Regions from separate parts of the Serratia sp. TSA_105.2 genome, predicted to be linked through region 1. Evidence: predicted binding sites of a transcription regulator. Region 1 holds the regulator's gene; each other region holds the start of a gene.
The links. Region 1 encodes PurR, which represses purine synthesis genes. Its sites were predicted from a motif close to CANGCAAACGTTTGCNTG; they were not measured.

Region 1 (4,038 bases):
ATACGTTTACCGGCGGAAAATAGGCCCGCGGCGTCTGATATCCGACTATGAACAGAGGAAATTTAAAGAAACGACCCGGCGCGAACGGCGCGGGATAAACGCATCCTTAAAAAAAGAGTGTGACGCAAAGCGCGTACACAAGTGCTAATTGAGATATAGAGATTATAAGGTGTTACTTTACAAGGTTGTTTTTGAGTATAGGCGTGCCGAGACGTTGACTCAACTGTAAATCGCACTCGGCACGCATATTCTTTAAGTGATTATTAAACTTGGTAATTATGACGCTGAGTTAGCATGTTCCCGCTGCGCCTTTTGCTGCGCGTCAACTGCTTTTCCCCGCTGCAGGAAATACCCCAGCGCGGCCAGGATCACCGTCGATACCATTACCGTCACCGTCGCCAACAGCGGCTGGGCAATGAACGCCGACACCAGCATGCTCGCCACAAAGCACAGCCCCAGCTGCAGCGTATTTTGCAGCGCGGCGGCCTTGCCGCTGCTTTCCGGGAACGGCATCAGCGCATTAGCCACCATGATCGGATAGCCGGCGCCGTTGACCAGCGCCATCACGCAGAACGGGATCAGCAGCGTGGTGAGCGTCGGTGCGGTCAGGGTCGCCACCAGATACAGCGCCACCATGCTGACACCATAAGCTACCAGCAGCCACGGCAGCAGGGTTTTGCCATTGATGCGCTTCAGCGCGGCACGGCAGCCATAGCCCCCCAGCAGGAAAGCCAGCGTCTGCGGCACATAGCTCAGACCGATGTCGCTCGGGCCATAGCCCATATCACCGAGGATGAACGGCGAGCCGGTCAGCCAGGCGAAGAAGCCTGCCGAGCAGGCGGCGTACATGGCGACGTTGCCGCTGAACACCGGGGATTTCAACAGTCGCCAGAAGCTGACGCCGTTTTTTGGCGCCTCGGCGGTGGGCTGCGTTTTGGCACGCTCTTTGAGCATCAGCGTCGGCAGCAGCAACAGTACGGTGATGGCCAGCAGCACGGCGAAGATTGCACGCCAGCTGGCGTGGTTCAACAGCCAGGCGCCCAGCAGCGGCGCCAGCGCCGGAGACAGCGCGACCAGCGGCATGATGGTGGCGAATACGCGATTGGCCTGGCCTTCGCGATAGCGGTCGACCACCAGCGCTTGCCAGATGGCGGCGGCGGAACAGACGCCGACGGCCTGAATAAAGCGCAGGATCCAGAGCTGCACGGCGTTCTCTACCCACAGCATGCCCAGGCAGCCGAGGCCGAACAGCGTCAGGCCGATCAATAATACCGGTTTGCGGCCCAGACGGTCGGAGAGCGGCCCCCACAGCAGCTGCGCGAAGGCGAAGCCGGCCAGGAAGATGCTCAGGCTGGCGCTCACCGCGCCGGCGGAAATTTGCAGTTCCTCCCGCATGGCGCCGAAGGCGGGGAGGTACATATCGGTCGCCAGATAACCCAGCATGCTCAGGCCGGCGAGGTAGAACATAAAGCCAAAGGAATTTCGCATGGTATTTCTCGTTAATATTTTAGTGTCGCAGGTTTTTAGCGCCGGCCAGTGTATCCGGCTGGATCTCTGCTTGTGAAACGGTAATATTTGCAAAGTGCTGTTAAAAAAATTGAAGGCAAAGCGATGTGGTCTGAATATTCTCTTGAAGTGGTCGACGCAGTGGCGCGTACCGGCAGTTTCAGCGCGGCGGCGCAGGAGCTGCACCGGGTGCCGTCGGCGGTGAGCTATACCGTACGGCAGCTGGAGCAATGGCTGGCGGTGCCGCTGTTTGAGCGGCGCCACCGCGACGTGGAGTTGACGCCGGCCGGCGCGCTGTTTATCAAGGATGCGCGAGTTGTTATCAAAAAAATGCTCGACACCCGCCGCCACTGTCAGCAGGTGGCCAACGGATGGCGCGGCCAGCTGAATATCGCGGTCGACATCATCGTCAAACCGCAGCGCAGCCGTCAGCTGGTGTTGGATTTCTACCGTCATTTCCCCGACGTCGAATTGATGCTGCAACCCGAGGTGTTCAACGGCGTGTGGGATGCCTTGGTGGACGGCAGGGCGGATATGGCGATCGGCGCCACCCGTGCGGTGCCGGTCGGCGGCGGTTTCGCCTTCCGCGACATGGGTTATATGAACTGGCTGTGCGTGGTCAGCCCGCAACATCCGCTGGCGCAGTTGACGGGGCCGCTGAATGACGATCAGCTGCGGCCGTACCCTTCGCTTTGCCTGGAGGACACCTCGCGCAATCTGCCCAAGCGCGTCACCTGGACGCTGGATAACCAGCGGCGGCTGGTGGTGCCGGACTGGACTTCGGCGCTCGACTGTTTGTGCGCCGGGCTGTGCGTCGGCATGATGCCGGCGCATCGGGCGCTGCCGCGGGTGCAGCGCGGTGAGTTGAAGGCGTTGCAGCTGCAGCAGCCGTTTCCTGCCAGCCCTTGCTGCCTGACCTGGCAGCAGGATAAACCGTCACCGGCGATGAGCTGGCTGCTGGCGTATCTGGGCGATGGGGAAACGCTGAATCAGGAGTGGCTGAGCGAGGTGGAACCGGAAGCCGCGCAGGCTTCCGGCGCGGGGGATTAGCGGCGGTAGTCGATGAACGGGCCGTCGGCGACCGAGCGGCGTTCGATCAGCTTCGGATGCACTTCGATCACCTGCGACTCTTCGCGTTTGCTGATAATGCGATCCAGCAGCATGGTGAAGGCCATTTCGCCCAGACGCTCTTTCGGCTGGTGAATGGTAGTCAGCGCCGGGGTGAAGTAGCGGGCGTTGCGCACGTTGTCATAGCCGATCACAGAAATATCCTGTGGCACCCGCAGCCCCAGCTCGTCGGCCGCGCAGATGGCGCCCATCGCCATGATGTCGCCGCCGCAGAATACCGCGGTCGGCCGCTGTTTTTGCGACAGGATTTGGTGCATCGCCTTGTAGCCGGACTCCGGCTCAAAGTCACCCTGGACGATCCACTCTTCGCGGATGTCGATATGCGCTTCCTGCAGCGCCTTCATAAAGCCCTGATGACGGCCGCCGCCGGTGTTGCGCGACAGCTGGCCCGGAATGGCGCCGATATCGCGGTGGCCGCGCTCGATCAGGTAACGGCCGGCCAGATAGCCGCCTTCGAACGCGTTATCGATGATGGTATCGGTGAAGTCGCCGCGCGCAGCGCCCCAGTCCATCACCACCATCGGGATATTACGGTAGTCTTCCAGCATGCCCAGCAGCTGATCGGGGTACTCGGAGCACATGACCAGCAGGCCGTCGACGCGTTTTTGCGCCAGCATCGCCAGATAGGCGCGCTGCTTATCCAGATTATTGTGTGAGTTGCACAGGATCAGGGTGTAGCCCTTGCTGTAGCAGCTGTTTTCCACCGCCTCGATCACTTCGGCAAAGTAGGGCGCTTCGCTCGAGGTGGCCAGCAGGCCGATCGACTTGGTGTGATTGACTTTCAGGCTGCGCGCCACGGCGCTCGGCGAGTAGTGCAGTTCTTTGATGGCGGCCCACACGGCCGCTTTGGTCTCTTCGGCGACGAAACGAGTCTTATTGATGACGTGGGAAACGGTGGTGGTGGAAACGCCCGCGCGTTTGGCCACATCTTTAATCGTTGCCATGTAAGGAATGACTCCTGAACTCACATGTTTACAGCATGTAAGTGTGATGTTAATCGTTTGCCTACGTAGATCCTTCTCCAGAGAAGCGAAAACTGAGTTTTTAGTGTGTTGAAGTCTTCAGCGCTTAATCAGGAGGGGCATGGATGCCGGTACGCAGTTGTGAACTGCGAATTTTGTCGCATATTGAACAAAAGTGGAAGAGGTAATCGAGATTATAAACCGGGAAATGATAACAAGATTTTGTCGGCGAACTGTGGGAAAATGATTTGACGTACTAATTGTGCGCCTTTTATCCTTAGGAAAGCCCATTTTAAAGGAGTTGTCATGGATACCGAATTGAAGATGTCGCTGTTCACCACCGTCTGCGCGTTAGCGGTCATTATCGCTTTCAGCTTCGTTGCCGCGTTGAACTGATTTACCCCCGGTTATAAAAAAGGCGCAGCCTGGCTGCGCCTCATCA
Region 2 (4,038 bases), on a different contig from region 1:
TTTCCAGCTGGCTGCAGGCCACGCCGAAGCGCTGGCGGTAGGCGTTGAGCTGCCGCTCCATCGCCTGCTGCAGGCGGTATTCCTGCTGCTGTACGCGCTGTTGGTAACGGTGAATGCGGCCCTGCGGCTGCACCTGCGCCAGCCGCTGCTGGGCGCGTTCGCTGCGGCGGGCGGCCAGGCGCAGCTGTTGCTGCATGCCGTCTTCCATCCGGCGCTGCAGCTTGAACAGCAGCGTCTGCTGGCGCGCCAGGCGCAGATGCGGATGCTGCTGCTGTAAACGGTGGTGAATGCGGGTGAACTGCTGCTGGCGCTGCGCCAGGTAGTAATCCATCGCCATCTCCAGCCGCTGCTGCTGCGACTGCAGCTGGCGCAACAGCTCAAGCTGATTGCGGCTGACCAGTTCGGCGGCGGCGGAAGGGGTCGGCGCGCGCAGATCGGCGACGAAATCGGCGATGGTGACGTCGGTTTCATGGCCGACGGCGCTGACGATCGGAATGCGGCTGGCGAAGATCGCCCGCGCCACGCGTTCGTCGTTGAAGCTCCACAGATCTTCCAGCGAACCGCCGCCGCGGCCGACGATCAGCACGTCGCATTCGTCGCGGCGGTTGGCGGTCTCGATGGCGCGCACGATCTGCATCGGCGCTTCCGCGCCCTGCACCGAGGTGGGGTAGATGACGATCGGCAGCGACGGATCGCGCCGCTGCAATACCTGCAGAATATCGTGCAGCGCCGCGCCGCTGGCGGAGGTGATCACCCCGACGCGTTTGGCCGGGGCGGGCAGCGGCTGCTTGAATTGCTGATCGAACAGCCCTTCGGCGCTCAGGCGCTGTTTCAGCTGCTCGAACTGTTGCTGCAGCAGGCCGTCGCCGGCGGGCTGCATGCTCTCGGCGATCAGCTGGTAGTCGCCGCGCGGTTCATACAGCGTGATGCTGGCGCGCACCAGGACCTGCTGGCCGTTTTGCGGCCGGAAGGTGACGCGGCGGTTGCTGTTGCGGAACATCGCGCAGCGCACCTGGGCGCGGTCGTCTTTCAGCGTGAAATACCAGTGGCCGGAGGCGGGCTGGGAGAGGTTGGAGATCTCGGCGGAGAGCCAAATCTGCCCCATTTCCATTTCCAGCAGTTGGCGAACCGTCTGATTGAGGCGGCTTACGGTAAAAATGGAAGGCGAAACAGGTAGCGACATGTGACCCAGATCAAATTTCAAAACAATCACTTAATTGGTCGATACTACATGGCTGAAAAAGGTAATCAAGACTTTTTGCAAGAAAGTGCTGGAGGCAACCGATTCCGCTCTGTATAATGCCGCGGCAATATTTTATCTTTTTCACAGCCCACCCTGGTGAGATATTGCCCATGCTACGTATCGCTAAAGAAGCTCTGACGTTTGACGACGTCCTCCTGGTTCCAGCCCACTCCACGGTTCTGCCTAACACCGCAGAGCTCGGCACTCAACTGACCAAAACCATCCGCCTGAACATCCCTATGCTGTCCGCAGCCATGGATACCGTTACCGAATCCGGCCTGGCCATCGCGCTGGCGCAGGAAGGCGGCCTGGGCTTCATCCACAAAAACATGTCCATCGAGCGCCAGGCTGAAGAAGTCAGCCGCGTGAAGAAACATGAAAGCGGCGTAGTTACCGACCCGCAGACCGTTACCCCATCCACCACGCTGCAGGAAGTGAAAGAGCTTACCGCCCGCAACGGCTTCGCCGGTTACCCGGTCGTGACCGAAGACAACGAGCTGGTCGGCATCATCACCGGCCGCGACGTGCGCTTCGTGACCGATCTGACCCAGCCGGTCACCGCGGTCATGACGCCAAAAGATCGCCTGGTCACCGTGAAAGAAGGTGAAGCGCGCGACGTGGTGCTGCAGAAGATGCACGAAAAGCGCGTAGAAAAAGCGCTGGTGGTGGACGACAGCTTCCACCTGTTGGGCATGATCACCGTTAAAGACTTCCAGAAAGCGGAACGCAAACCGAACGCCTGTAAAGACGAGCACGGCCGTCTGCGCGTAGGCGCGGCGGTCGGCGCCGGCGCCGGCAACGAAGAGCGCGTTGACGCGCTGGTGGCGGCAGGCGTTGACGTCCTGCTGATCGACTCCTCGCACGGCCACTCCGAAGGCGTGCTGCAGCGCATCCGCGAAACCCGCGCCAAATACCCGGATCTGCAGATCGTCGGCGGCAACGTCGCGACCGCAGCGGGCGCCAAAGCGCTGGCTGAAGCCGGCGTGAGCGCGGTGAAAGTCGGTATCGGCCCTGGCTCTATCTGTACCACCCGCATCGTGACCGGCGTGGGCGTACCGCAGATCACCGCCATCGCCGACGCGGTGGAAGCGCTGGAAGGCACCGGCATCCCGGTTATCGCCGACGGCGGCATCCGCTTCTCCGGCGACATCGCCAAAGCGATCGCCGCGGGCGCATCCTGCGTGATGGTCGGCTCCATGCTGGCGGGCACCGAAGAATCCCCGGGCGAAATCGAGCTGTATCAGGGGCGTTCGTTCAAATCTTACCGCGGCATGGGCTCGCTGGGCGCGATGTCCAAAGGCTCTTCCGACCGTTACTTCCAGACCGATAACGCCGCCGACAAACTGGTGCCGGAAGGTATCGAAGGCCGCGTGGCCTATAAAGGCATGCTGAAAGCCATCGTGCACCAGCAGATGGGCGGCCTGCGCTCCTGCATGGGCCTGACCGGCTGCGCCACCATCGACGATCTGCGCACCAAGGCGGAGTTCGTGCGCATCAGCGGCGCCGGCATTCAGGAAAGCCACGTGCACGACGTGACCATCACCAAAGAGTCGCCGAACTACCGCATGGGCTAATGCCTTAACCTCTCCTGAGTGAGAGGCCGGGGTGGGGCGTTAAGCCCCATCCCGAAACACACATTTTCGCTCTTTTTCTCTTGTTGCTGGAATTCGCCTCACATGACACAAAATATCCATAAGCATCGTATCCTGATACTGGACTTCGGTTCGCAATACACCCAACTGGTCGCCCGCCGCGTGCGCGAAATCGGCGTTTACTGCGAACTGTGGGCCTGGGACGTTAGCGAAGCGCAGATCCGCGAATTCAACCCAAGCGGCATCATCCTGTCCGGCGGCCCGGAAAGCACCACCGAAGCCGGCAGCCCGCGCGCCCCGGACTACGTGTTCAACGCCGGCGTGCCGGTGCTGGGCGTGTGCTACGGCATGCAGACCATGGCGATGCAGCTGGGTGGCCATGTGCAGGGCTCCAACGAACGCGAGTTCGGCTACGCGCAGGTGGAAATCGTCAAAGAGAGCGCGCTGCTGCGCGACATCGAAGACGCCATCAGCCCGGCCGGCAAACCGCTGCTGGACGTGTGGATGAGCCACGGCGATAAAGTGACCGCGATCCCGTCCGACTTCGTGACCATCGCCAGCACCGACACCTGTCCGTTCGCCATTATGGCCAACGAAGAAAAACGCTTCTATGGCGTGCAGTTCCACCCGGAAGTGACCCACACCCGCCAGGGCCAGCGCATGCTGGAGCGCTTCGTGCTGGACATCTGCCAGTGTGAAGCCCTGTGGACCCCGGCCACCATCATCGAAGATGCGGTTGAGCGCATCCGCGAGCAGGTGGGTGAAGACCACGTGATCCTCGGCCTGTCCGGCGGCGTAGACTCCTCCGTGACCGCGATGCTGCTGCACCGCGCCATCGGCAAACGCCTGACCTGCGTATTCGTCGATAACGGCCTGCTGCGCCTGAACGAAGCCAAGCAGGTGATGGAAATGTTCGGCGACCACTTCGGCCTGAACATCGTGCACGTCGAGGCGGAAAACCGCTTCCTGACCGCACTGGCGGGCGTGGACGAGCCGGAAGCCAAGCGTAAAATCATCGGCCGCGTGTTCGTTGAAGTGTTCGACGAAGAAGCCTGCAAGCAAGAGCAGGTGAAATGGCTGGCGCAGGGCACCATCTACCCGGACGTGATCGAATCCGCCGCTTCCGCCACCGGCAAAGCGCACGTGATCAAGTCGCACCACAATGTGGGCGGCCTGCCGAAAGAGATGAAGCTGGGCCTGGTC
Region 3 (4,038 bases), 140 kb from region 1:
TACCTGGTGGTGCGCGGCCTGCACAACGGCGAGGGGATGGGTACGGTGTGGAGCCTGCGGCCGTTCCTCAGCGAGAATGCGCACCTGCTGCCTATCATTACCGGTGCGACTATCCTGTGCTTTTCGTTCCTCGGTTTTGACGCGGTGACTACGCTGTGCGAAGAGACGCCCGACGCCGCCAAGGTGATCCCGCGCGCCATCTTCCTGACCGCGCTGTACGGCGGGGTGATCTTTATCAGCGTGTCGTTCTTCATTCAGCTGTTTTTCCCGTCGATTCAACGCTTCCACCAGCCCGACGCCGCGCTGCCGGAGATCGCGCTGTACGTCGGCGGTAAGCTGTTCCAGTCGATCTTCCTGTGCGTGACCTTCATCAACACGCTGGCCTCCGGCCTGGCGTCGCACGCCAGCGTGTCGCGCCTGCTGTACGTAATGGGGCGCGACAACGTGTTCCCGGAGAAATTCTTCGGCTACATCCACCCTAAATGGCGCACGCCGGCGCTCAACGTGCTGATGGTCGGGCTGGTGGCGCTGTCTGCGCTGTCGTTCGATCTGGTGACCGCCACTGCGCTGATCAACTTCGGCGCGCTGGTGGCCTTTACCTTCGTCAACCTGTCGGTGATCAGCCACTTCTTCATTCGCGAAGGGCGCAACAAAAGCTGGAAGGATCGCTTCAACTTCCTGTTCCTGCCGCTGGTGGGGGCGCTGACGGTGGGGGTGCTGTGGCTGAACCTGGAGAAGAGCTCGTTGACCATGGGGCTTATCTGGGCGACGCTGGGCTTTGGCTATTTGGCCTGGCTGACCCGGCGTTTTCGCCAGCCGCCGCCGCAGCTCGAGCGGCAGCCGCAGCAATAAATTCACAGGCGGGAGTTTCCCGCCTTTCTTTTTGGCGCGTGCGGCAGTAGAGTGAAAAACCTGATAAAAAATAACCCATTGGACCCGCCTTATGCCCGCTTTGCCCTCGCGTACCCGCGCCACGCTGTTCGGTTTGTTGGCCATTGTGCTGTGGAGCAGCGTCGTCGGCCTGATCCGCAGCGTCAGCGAAGGGCTGGGGCCAATCGGCGGTGCGGCGATGATCTACAGCGTCAGCGCGGTGTTTTTGCTGGTGGCGCTCGGCGTGCCGAAATGGCGCAGTTTTCCGCGGCCTTATCTCATCGTCGGCAGCCTGCTGTTCGTCAGCTACGAGATCTGCCTGTCGCTGTCGCTCGGCTACGCCAATACCCGCCTGCAGGCGATAGAAGTGGGCATGATCAACTACCTGTGGCCCTGTTTCACCGTGCTGATGGCGCTGGCGCTCAACGGCCAAAAGGCGAAATGGTGGTTGCTGCCGGGGCTGCTGCTGTCTCTGTTCGGCATCGGCTGGATCATGAGCGGTGAGGGCGGCTGGTCACCGGCGCAGATGCTGGCCAACGTGCGTAGCAATCCGCTCAGCTACGGGCTGGCCTTCAGCGGCGCGGTGATCTGGGCACTGTACTGCAACCTGACCAAGAAGATCGCCCAGGGCAGCAACGGTGTGGTGCTGTTCATCGTGCTGACCGCGCTGGCGCTGTGGCTTAAATATGCCTTCAGCGCGGAAAGCGGCATGCAATTCAGCGCCGGCGTGACCGTGACGCTGCTGTGCGCCGGGGTGGCGATGGGGGCGGGGTATGCCGCCTGGAACGTCGGCATTCTGCACGGCAACATGACGCTGCTGGCCACCGTCTCTTATTTCACTCCGGTGTTGTCGGCGGTGTTCGCCGCGCTGGTGTTGCACACCTCGCTGACCGCCAATTTCTGGCAGGGCGTAGCGATGGTTACCCTCGGCTCGTTGATCTGCTGGCGGGCAACTCGCGGAAATTAACGGAAATTATCCGCCGTCGGCGCAATGTTGAACTAGAATTTAACTAGCCATGTTGCCTGAAGGAACGACGACGATGAGAAGCGACATTCAATTTATTCAACAACCCGAAATCGACGTGCATCACTATGAGCGCGGCGATACCGTGCGCCTGACCACGGCGAATCTACGGCATGAATATCAGCTCGACGTTTATATTTTGCGCCGCGACGACAAGCTGATTTATGGTTCGGTCGTTGCGGCGGCGCCCAAGACCGATATTCCGGTCGCCAGCTGGGAGGTCAAAAACGGCGAAGAGGTGGTGTTCCGCCAGGAAAACATCGCCAAGGCGGTGCCGGCGGTGAACTGATTTCGCTTTGCGTATTTTCTGTTGATTTTGATGAAGGCCGACGTTCATGCGTCGGCTTTTTCTTTTCCACAACACGATGGCGAGCCGGTGACACCTTGATGACAGTTGGCTTAAAAATTGCGCTAAAAATCGATGTGCATGACAAAAATCACAGCGAATGTGAATTTGAATGAAACATAATTTGACAAATGTGAACGCAATCGATTACCTATTCGCGAAATGCGTAACTGGATCACAGATTCTTACAGTCAGTGGTTTCTATAATGCGCGCGTCATCCGAGTTTCTGTGTGAAGGCAACGCCAGGTGTCGGCAGACTCATTGTCATCTTTTCTAAACGGGCAGGAAATGGCCCTTTAAGCATGTGGTAATAAAATGAAAAAAATAGCTCTCGCAGCAGGTGTACTGCTCGCAGCGTCTTACAGTGCATCATCAATGGCTGATAGCAAAGACAGTCAATATGTCTCCGACTGGTGGCACCAGAGCGTCAACGTGGTGGGCAGCTACCACACTCGCTTCGGGCCGCAGCTGAATAACGACGTGTATCTCGAATACGAAGCCTTCGCCAAGAAAGACTGGTTCGATTTCTATGGTTACGTTGACGTGCCGAAGTTCTTCGGCGTGGGCAACACCCCGGATCGCGGCATCTGGGACAAAGGCTCCCCGCTGTTTATGGAGATTGAACCGCGCTTCTCCATCGACAAGCTGACCGGCACCGATCTCAGCTTCGGGCCGTTCAAAGAGTGGTACTTCGCCAACAACTACATCTATGATCTGGGCCACAACGCCGACGGCCGTCAAAACACCTGGTACATGGGTCTGGGCACCGATATCGACACCGGCCTGCCGATGAGCCTGTCGATGAACATCTATGCCAAATACCAGTGGGAAAACTACCAGGCTGCCAACGAGAACAGCTGGGACGGTTACCGCTTCAAGGTGAAATACTTCGTGCCGCTGACCCAGGTGTGGGGCGGCAACCTGAGCTACATCGGCTTCACCAACTTCGACTTCGGTTCCGATCTGGGCAAGGACAGCCATTGGGTTGACGGCACCGGCAAACAGGTGCGTACCGGCAACTCGATCGCCTCCAGCCATATTTTGGCGCTGAACTACGATCACTGGCACTATTCTTTCGTGGCGCGTTATTTCCATAACGGCGGCCAGTGGCAGGACGGCGCGGATATCGGCACCCCGCAGGGCCCGATCAAGTCTACCGGTTGGGGTTATTACCTCGTGGTCGGCTATAACTTCTGATTTTCCGTGCTATCAGAAACAGAAAACCCCGCCAGGCGGGGTTTTTTTTCGTCATCACTGGGCTTGTTCGACCGGGAGATGTTTCACCGGCATAAACAGCCTGCCTTTGATCACGTGACATTCATTATTTATCCAACTAATGATTTGTTCACGGCTAACGCCTTCCGACTGCGCGTAACGATGAAGATCGCCATTAAAGTGCCGAGTGATGTATTCCATGAGGGTCATTTGCACGTCTTTTGCTCCTGAACGCCCACCCGTTGCCAGCCTGGCCACCGCGGGAGGTTGAGGTTTCTCAGACAGCGAATGTAAATTATCGGCAACTAAATCTCAACATAAAGCCCCCTATTAGGGCGACGGCGGCGGGAAAAAGAATCCCGCACGGAGAGGCGGGAAGTATTCGCTATTATCATTATGGATGATAAGAATAAGATTTGAGGTGCGACGAAAAAGAGCATGCTAACTCTTTTTTGTTACCCTCCCACGCTAGCGTAAGGCTTATTTTTCTTCAAGAAAAATCTGAGGTAAGTTTCGGCATTCTCGAGGCGTGTTGCGTTAAAACAAGCTATTGGCGCGACTGCCGTCAAACCACACTGTTAT
Region 4 (4,038 bases), on a different contig from region 1:
TGAGCAAAATATATCCGTAGTACTCCATACCCACTTTCCTTTTAACCGATGTTGTTAATGCTATCAGTTACTTTATCCCAACGGATATAAATGCAGAAATACGAATAGAAAGGGCAACCCCTGGGCTGCCCTTTTCGTTACTTCTGCTCCGCCGATTCGTCCGGCGCGTCGAGCACCTCTTCTTCCTTGCGGAACAGGCTGATGATCTTGAACAGCAGGCTCAAGCCAATGCCGACGATGGTCGCCAGCGCCATGCCTTTCAGCTCCGCCGCGCCGATATGCACCTTGGCGCCGCTCACGCCGATAATCAGGATCACCGAGGTTAAAATCAGGTTTTGCGCTTTGTTGTAATCCACTTTGGACTCGATCAGCACGCGAATGCCCGAGGCGCCGATCACGCCGTACAGCAGCAGGGAAACGCCGCCCATTACCGGCACCGGCACCGCCTGGATCGCCGCCGCCAGCTTGCCGATGCAGGACAGCAGGATCGCCAGCACCGCCGCGCCACCGATCACCCAGGTGCTGTAGACCTTGGTGATGGCCATCACGCCGATGTTCTCGCCGTAGGTGGTGTTCGGCGTGGAGCCGAAGAAGCCGGAGAACACCGTCGAGATGCCGTTGGCGAACATCGAGCGGTGCAGCCCCGGATCGCGGATCAGGTCTTTTTTCACGATGTTGGCGGTCACCACCAGATGGCCGACATGCTCGGCGATCACCACCAGCGCCGCCGGCAGAATGGTGAAGATGGCGAACCACTCAAAGCGCGGGGTGTAGAAGGTCGGCAGCGCGAACCAGTGCGCCTCGCGGATCGGGGTCAAATCCACCACGCCCATGAAGAACGACAGCGCATAACCCACCAGCACGCCGATCAGGATCGGGATAATTGCCAGGAAGCCGCGGAACAGCACCGAGCCGAGCACCGTGACCGCCAGCGTCACCAGCGAAATGGTGATGGTGGTCGAATCGGCGCTGGTGCCTTCCGCCGGCAGCAGCCCCGCCATGTTGGCCGCCACGCCCGCCAGCTCCAGCCCGATGACGGCGACGATCGCCCCCATCGCCGCCGGCGGGAACATCACGTCCAGCCAGCCGGTGCCGGCTTTTTTCACGATCAGCGCCACCAGGCAGAACAGCACGCCGCACATGATGAAACCGCCCAACGCCACTTCATAACCGAGCGGCAACAGCAGCAGCACCGGCGAGATAAACGCGAAGCTGGAACCGAGGTAAGCCGGGATCTTGCCTTTACAGATGAACAGATACAGCAGCGTGCCGATGCCGTTGAACAGCAGCACGGTCGCCGGGTTGATCTTGAACAGGATAGGCACCAGCACGGTGGCGCCGAACATGGCGAACAGGTGCTGGAAGCTGAGCGGAATGGTCTGGAGCAGCGGCGGGCGCTCGCTGACGCCGATGGCGCGACGGGTCATGTGTGCTTTTCCTCTGAGTCATTAATCGTTATGCAAACTGAATTGTCTATGCTCAATGGATTTCAAGTTACAGCCAGGCGGCCAGGGCAATAATCCCCAGGAGCTTATATCAAATAAGTGACTGGGGTTATTGCCTGCAGCCAACAACGCTGTAGCTTGAAAGACGAAGAGCATAAAAAAGCCGACTCGTTAAGTCGGCTAAAATGTTTACTTGGTACCAAATATCTTGTCGCCCGCGTCGCCCAGGCCAGGCACGATGTAGCCCTTGTCGTTCAGGCACTGATCGATGGAGGCGGTGTACAGCTCAACGTCCGGGTGCGCTTTCTCCAGCGCGGCGATGCCTTCCGGCGCCGCCACCAGAACCAGCACCTTGATGCTGTGGCAGCCGGCTTTCTTCAGCAGATCGATAGTGGCGATCATCGAACCGCCGGTGGCCAGCATCGGGTCGACGACCAGCGCCATGCGCTCTTCGATGTTGGAAACCAGCTTCTGGAAGTACGGCACCGGCTCTAAGGTTTCTTCGTCGCGGTAAACGCCCACCACGCTGATGCGCGCGCTCGGCACGTGCTCCAGCACCCCTTCCATCATGCCCAGGCCTGCGCGCAGGATTGGCACTACGGTAATCTTTTTCCCTTTGATCTGATCCACTTCAACTGGCCCGCACCAGCCTTCGATGGTGACTTTTTCCGTCTCCAGATCGGCGGTCGCTTCATAGGTCAGTAAACTACCCACTTCTGAGGCCAGCTCACGGAAGCGTTTGGTGCTGATGTCATTTTCGCGCATCAGGCCAAGCTTGTGTTTTACCAGCGGGTGTTTCACCTCAACGATCTTCATCATTTTTCTCCTATTAAGGTGGTTGCGGCCAAAAAAATCGCGGGATTATACCTCCTTTTTTTCGCCGCGCCACCCACAATAGCCCGATCGGGATCAACAAAAGTTTGAATATCAGTATAGATGACGAAAAAGCGGAGCCGGTTCACAAGCCGCTCGCAAACGTTTGCCTGCGCTGTTAGAATTGCCGCGCCTTATTCCGGAATCAACATCGGAAGCACAGTTTTCAAACCGCAAACCGTCGTGGGGAATCGCGCAGTGACCGACAAAACCTCTCTCAGCTATAAAGACGCAGGTGTCGATATCGATGCAGGCAACGCATTGGTAGATCGCATCAAAGGTGTAGTTAAACAGACCCGTCGCCCGGAAGTGATGGGCGGTCTGGGCGGGTTTGGCGCCCTGTGTGCGTTGCCGCAGAAATACCGCGAGCCGGTGCTGGTTTCCGGTACCGACGGCGTGGGCACCAAGCTGCGTCTGGCGATGGATCTGAAACGCCACGACACCATCGGCATCGATCTGGTGGCGATGTGCGTCAACGATCTGGTGGTTCAGGGCGCCGAGCCGCTGTTCTTCCTCGACTACTACGCGACCGGCAAGCTGGATGTGGACACCGCGGCCAGCGTGATCACCGGCATCGCCGAGGGCTGCAAACAGTCCGGCTGTGCGCTGGTGGGCGGCGAAACCGCTGAAATGCCGGGCATGTACCACGGCGAAGATTACGACGTGGCCGGTTTCTGCGTCGGCGTGGTCGAAAAATCCGAGATCATCGACGGCAGCAAAGTGCAGTCCGGCGACGCGCTGATCGCCCTGGGCGCTTCCGGCCCGCACTCCAACGGCTACTCGCTGGTGCGTAAAATCCTGGAAGTGAGCAACACCGATCCGACCGCCACCCAGTTGGAAGGCAAACCGCTGGCCGACCACCTGCTGGCGCCGACCAAGATTTACGTGAAGTCGGTGCTGGAGCTGATCGAGAAGGCGGACGTCCACGCCATCGCTCACCTCACCGGCGGCGGCTTCTGGGAAAACATTCCACGCGTGCTGCCGGAAGGCATGCAGGCGGTGATCGACGAAGCCAGCTGGCAGTGGCCGGCGGTGTTCACCTGGCTGCAGCAGGCCGGTAACGTCAGCCGTCATGAAATGTACCGCACCTTCAACTGCGGCGTAGGCATGGTCATCGCCCTGCCGGAAGCCGAAGTGGAAGCGGCCATCGCGCTGCTGACCGCGGCAGGTGAAAAAGCGTGGAAAATCGGTAAACTGACCGCCTCTTCCGACGAACAACAAGTGGTCATCAACTGATGAAAAAGATCGTGGTGTTGGTCTCCGGCCAGGGGAGCAATCTCCAGGCGCTGATTGACGCCTGCCAGCAGGGCCGCATCGCCGCCGAGATCGTGGCGGTGTTCAGCAACAAGGCGCAGGCTTATGGCCTGCAGCGCGCCGAGGCGGCCGGCATCGCCACCCAGGCGCTGGATGCCAAGGCTTACGCCGATCGCACGGCGTTCGACGCCGCGTTGGCGGACGCCATCGACCAGCACCAGCCCGATCTGGTGGTGCTGGCCGGCTACATGCGCATCCTCAGCCCGCAGTTCGTGCAGCGTTATGCCAGCCGCCTGCTGAACATCCACCCTTCCCTGCTGCCGAAATACCCGGGGCTGCATACCCACCGTCAGGCCATCGACAACGGCGACAGCGAACACGGCACCTCGGTGCACTTCGTGACCGAACAGCTCGACGGCGGCCCGGTGATCTTGCAGGCCAAGGTGCCGATTTTCGCTGACGACGA

Region 2: a site for PurR is predicted at 1,275-1,292, ahead of guaB (IMP dehydrogenase). Genes of this name have one in related genera too.
Region 3: a site for PurR is predicted at 2,377-2,394, ahead of ACUTSC_RS04490 (nucleoside-specific channel-forming protein Tsx). Genes of this name have one in related genera too.
Region 4: a site for PurR is predicted at 2,414-2,431, ahead of purM (phosphoribosylformylglycinamidine cyclo-ligase). Genes of this name have one in related genera too.

Annotation. Positions count from the first base shown of each region.
Region 1 is NZ_JBQZFT010000001.1:848,504-852,541, reverse strand. Features, by position in the region: gene punC (purine nucleoside transporter PunC) at 277-1,488, opposite strand; gene punR (DNA-binding transcriptional activator PunR) at 1,612-2,556, shown strand; gene purR (HTH-type transcriptional repressor PurR) at 2,553-3,578, opposite strand; gene cydH (cytochrome bd-I oxidase subunit CydH) at 3,903-3,992, shown strand.
Region 2 is NZ_JBQZFT010000008.1:11,746-15,783, reverse strand. Features, by position in the region: gene xseA (exodeoxyribonuclease VII large subunit) at 1-1,183, opposite strand, end outside; gene guaB (IMP dehydrogenase) at 1,354-2,817, shown strand; gene guaA (glutamine-hydrolyzing GMP synthase) at 2,920-4,038, shown strand, end outside.
Region 3 is NZ_JBQZFT010000001.1:986,549-990,586, reverse strand. Features, by position in the region: gene ACUTSC_RS04505 (APC family permease) at 1-852, shown strand, start outside; gene yddG (aromatic amino acid DMT transporter YddG) at 944-1,837, shown strand; gene ACUTSC_RS04495 (hypothetical protein) at 1,911-2,183, shown strand; gene ACUTSC_RS04490 (nucleoside-specific channel-forming protein Tsx) at 2,557-3,438, shown strand; gene ACUTSC_RS04485 (hypothetical protein) at 3,493-3,672, opposite strand.
Region 4 is NZ_JBQZFT010000007.1:200,451-204,488, forward strand. Features, by position in the region: gene ACUTSC_RS19730 (DUF421 domain-containing protein) at 1-28, opposite strand, end outside; gene uraA (uracil permease) at 138-1,427, opposite strand; gene upp (uracil phosphoribosyltransferase) at 1,635-2,261, opposite strand; gene purM (phosphoribosylformylglycinamidine cyclo-ligase) at 2,517-3,554, shown strand; gene purN (phosphoribosylglycinamide formyltransferase) at 3,554-4,038, shown strand, end outside.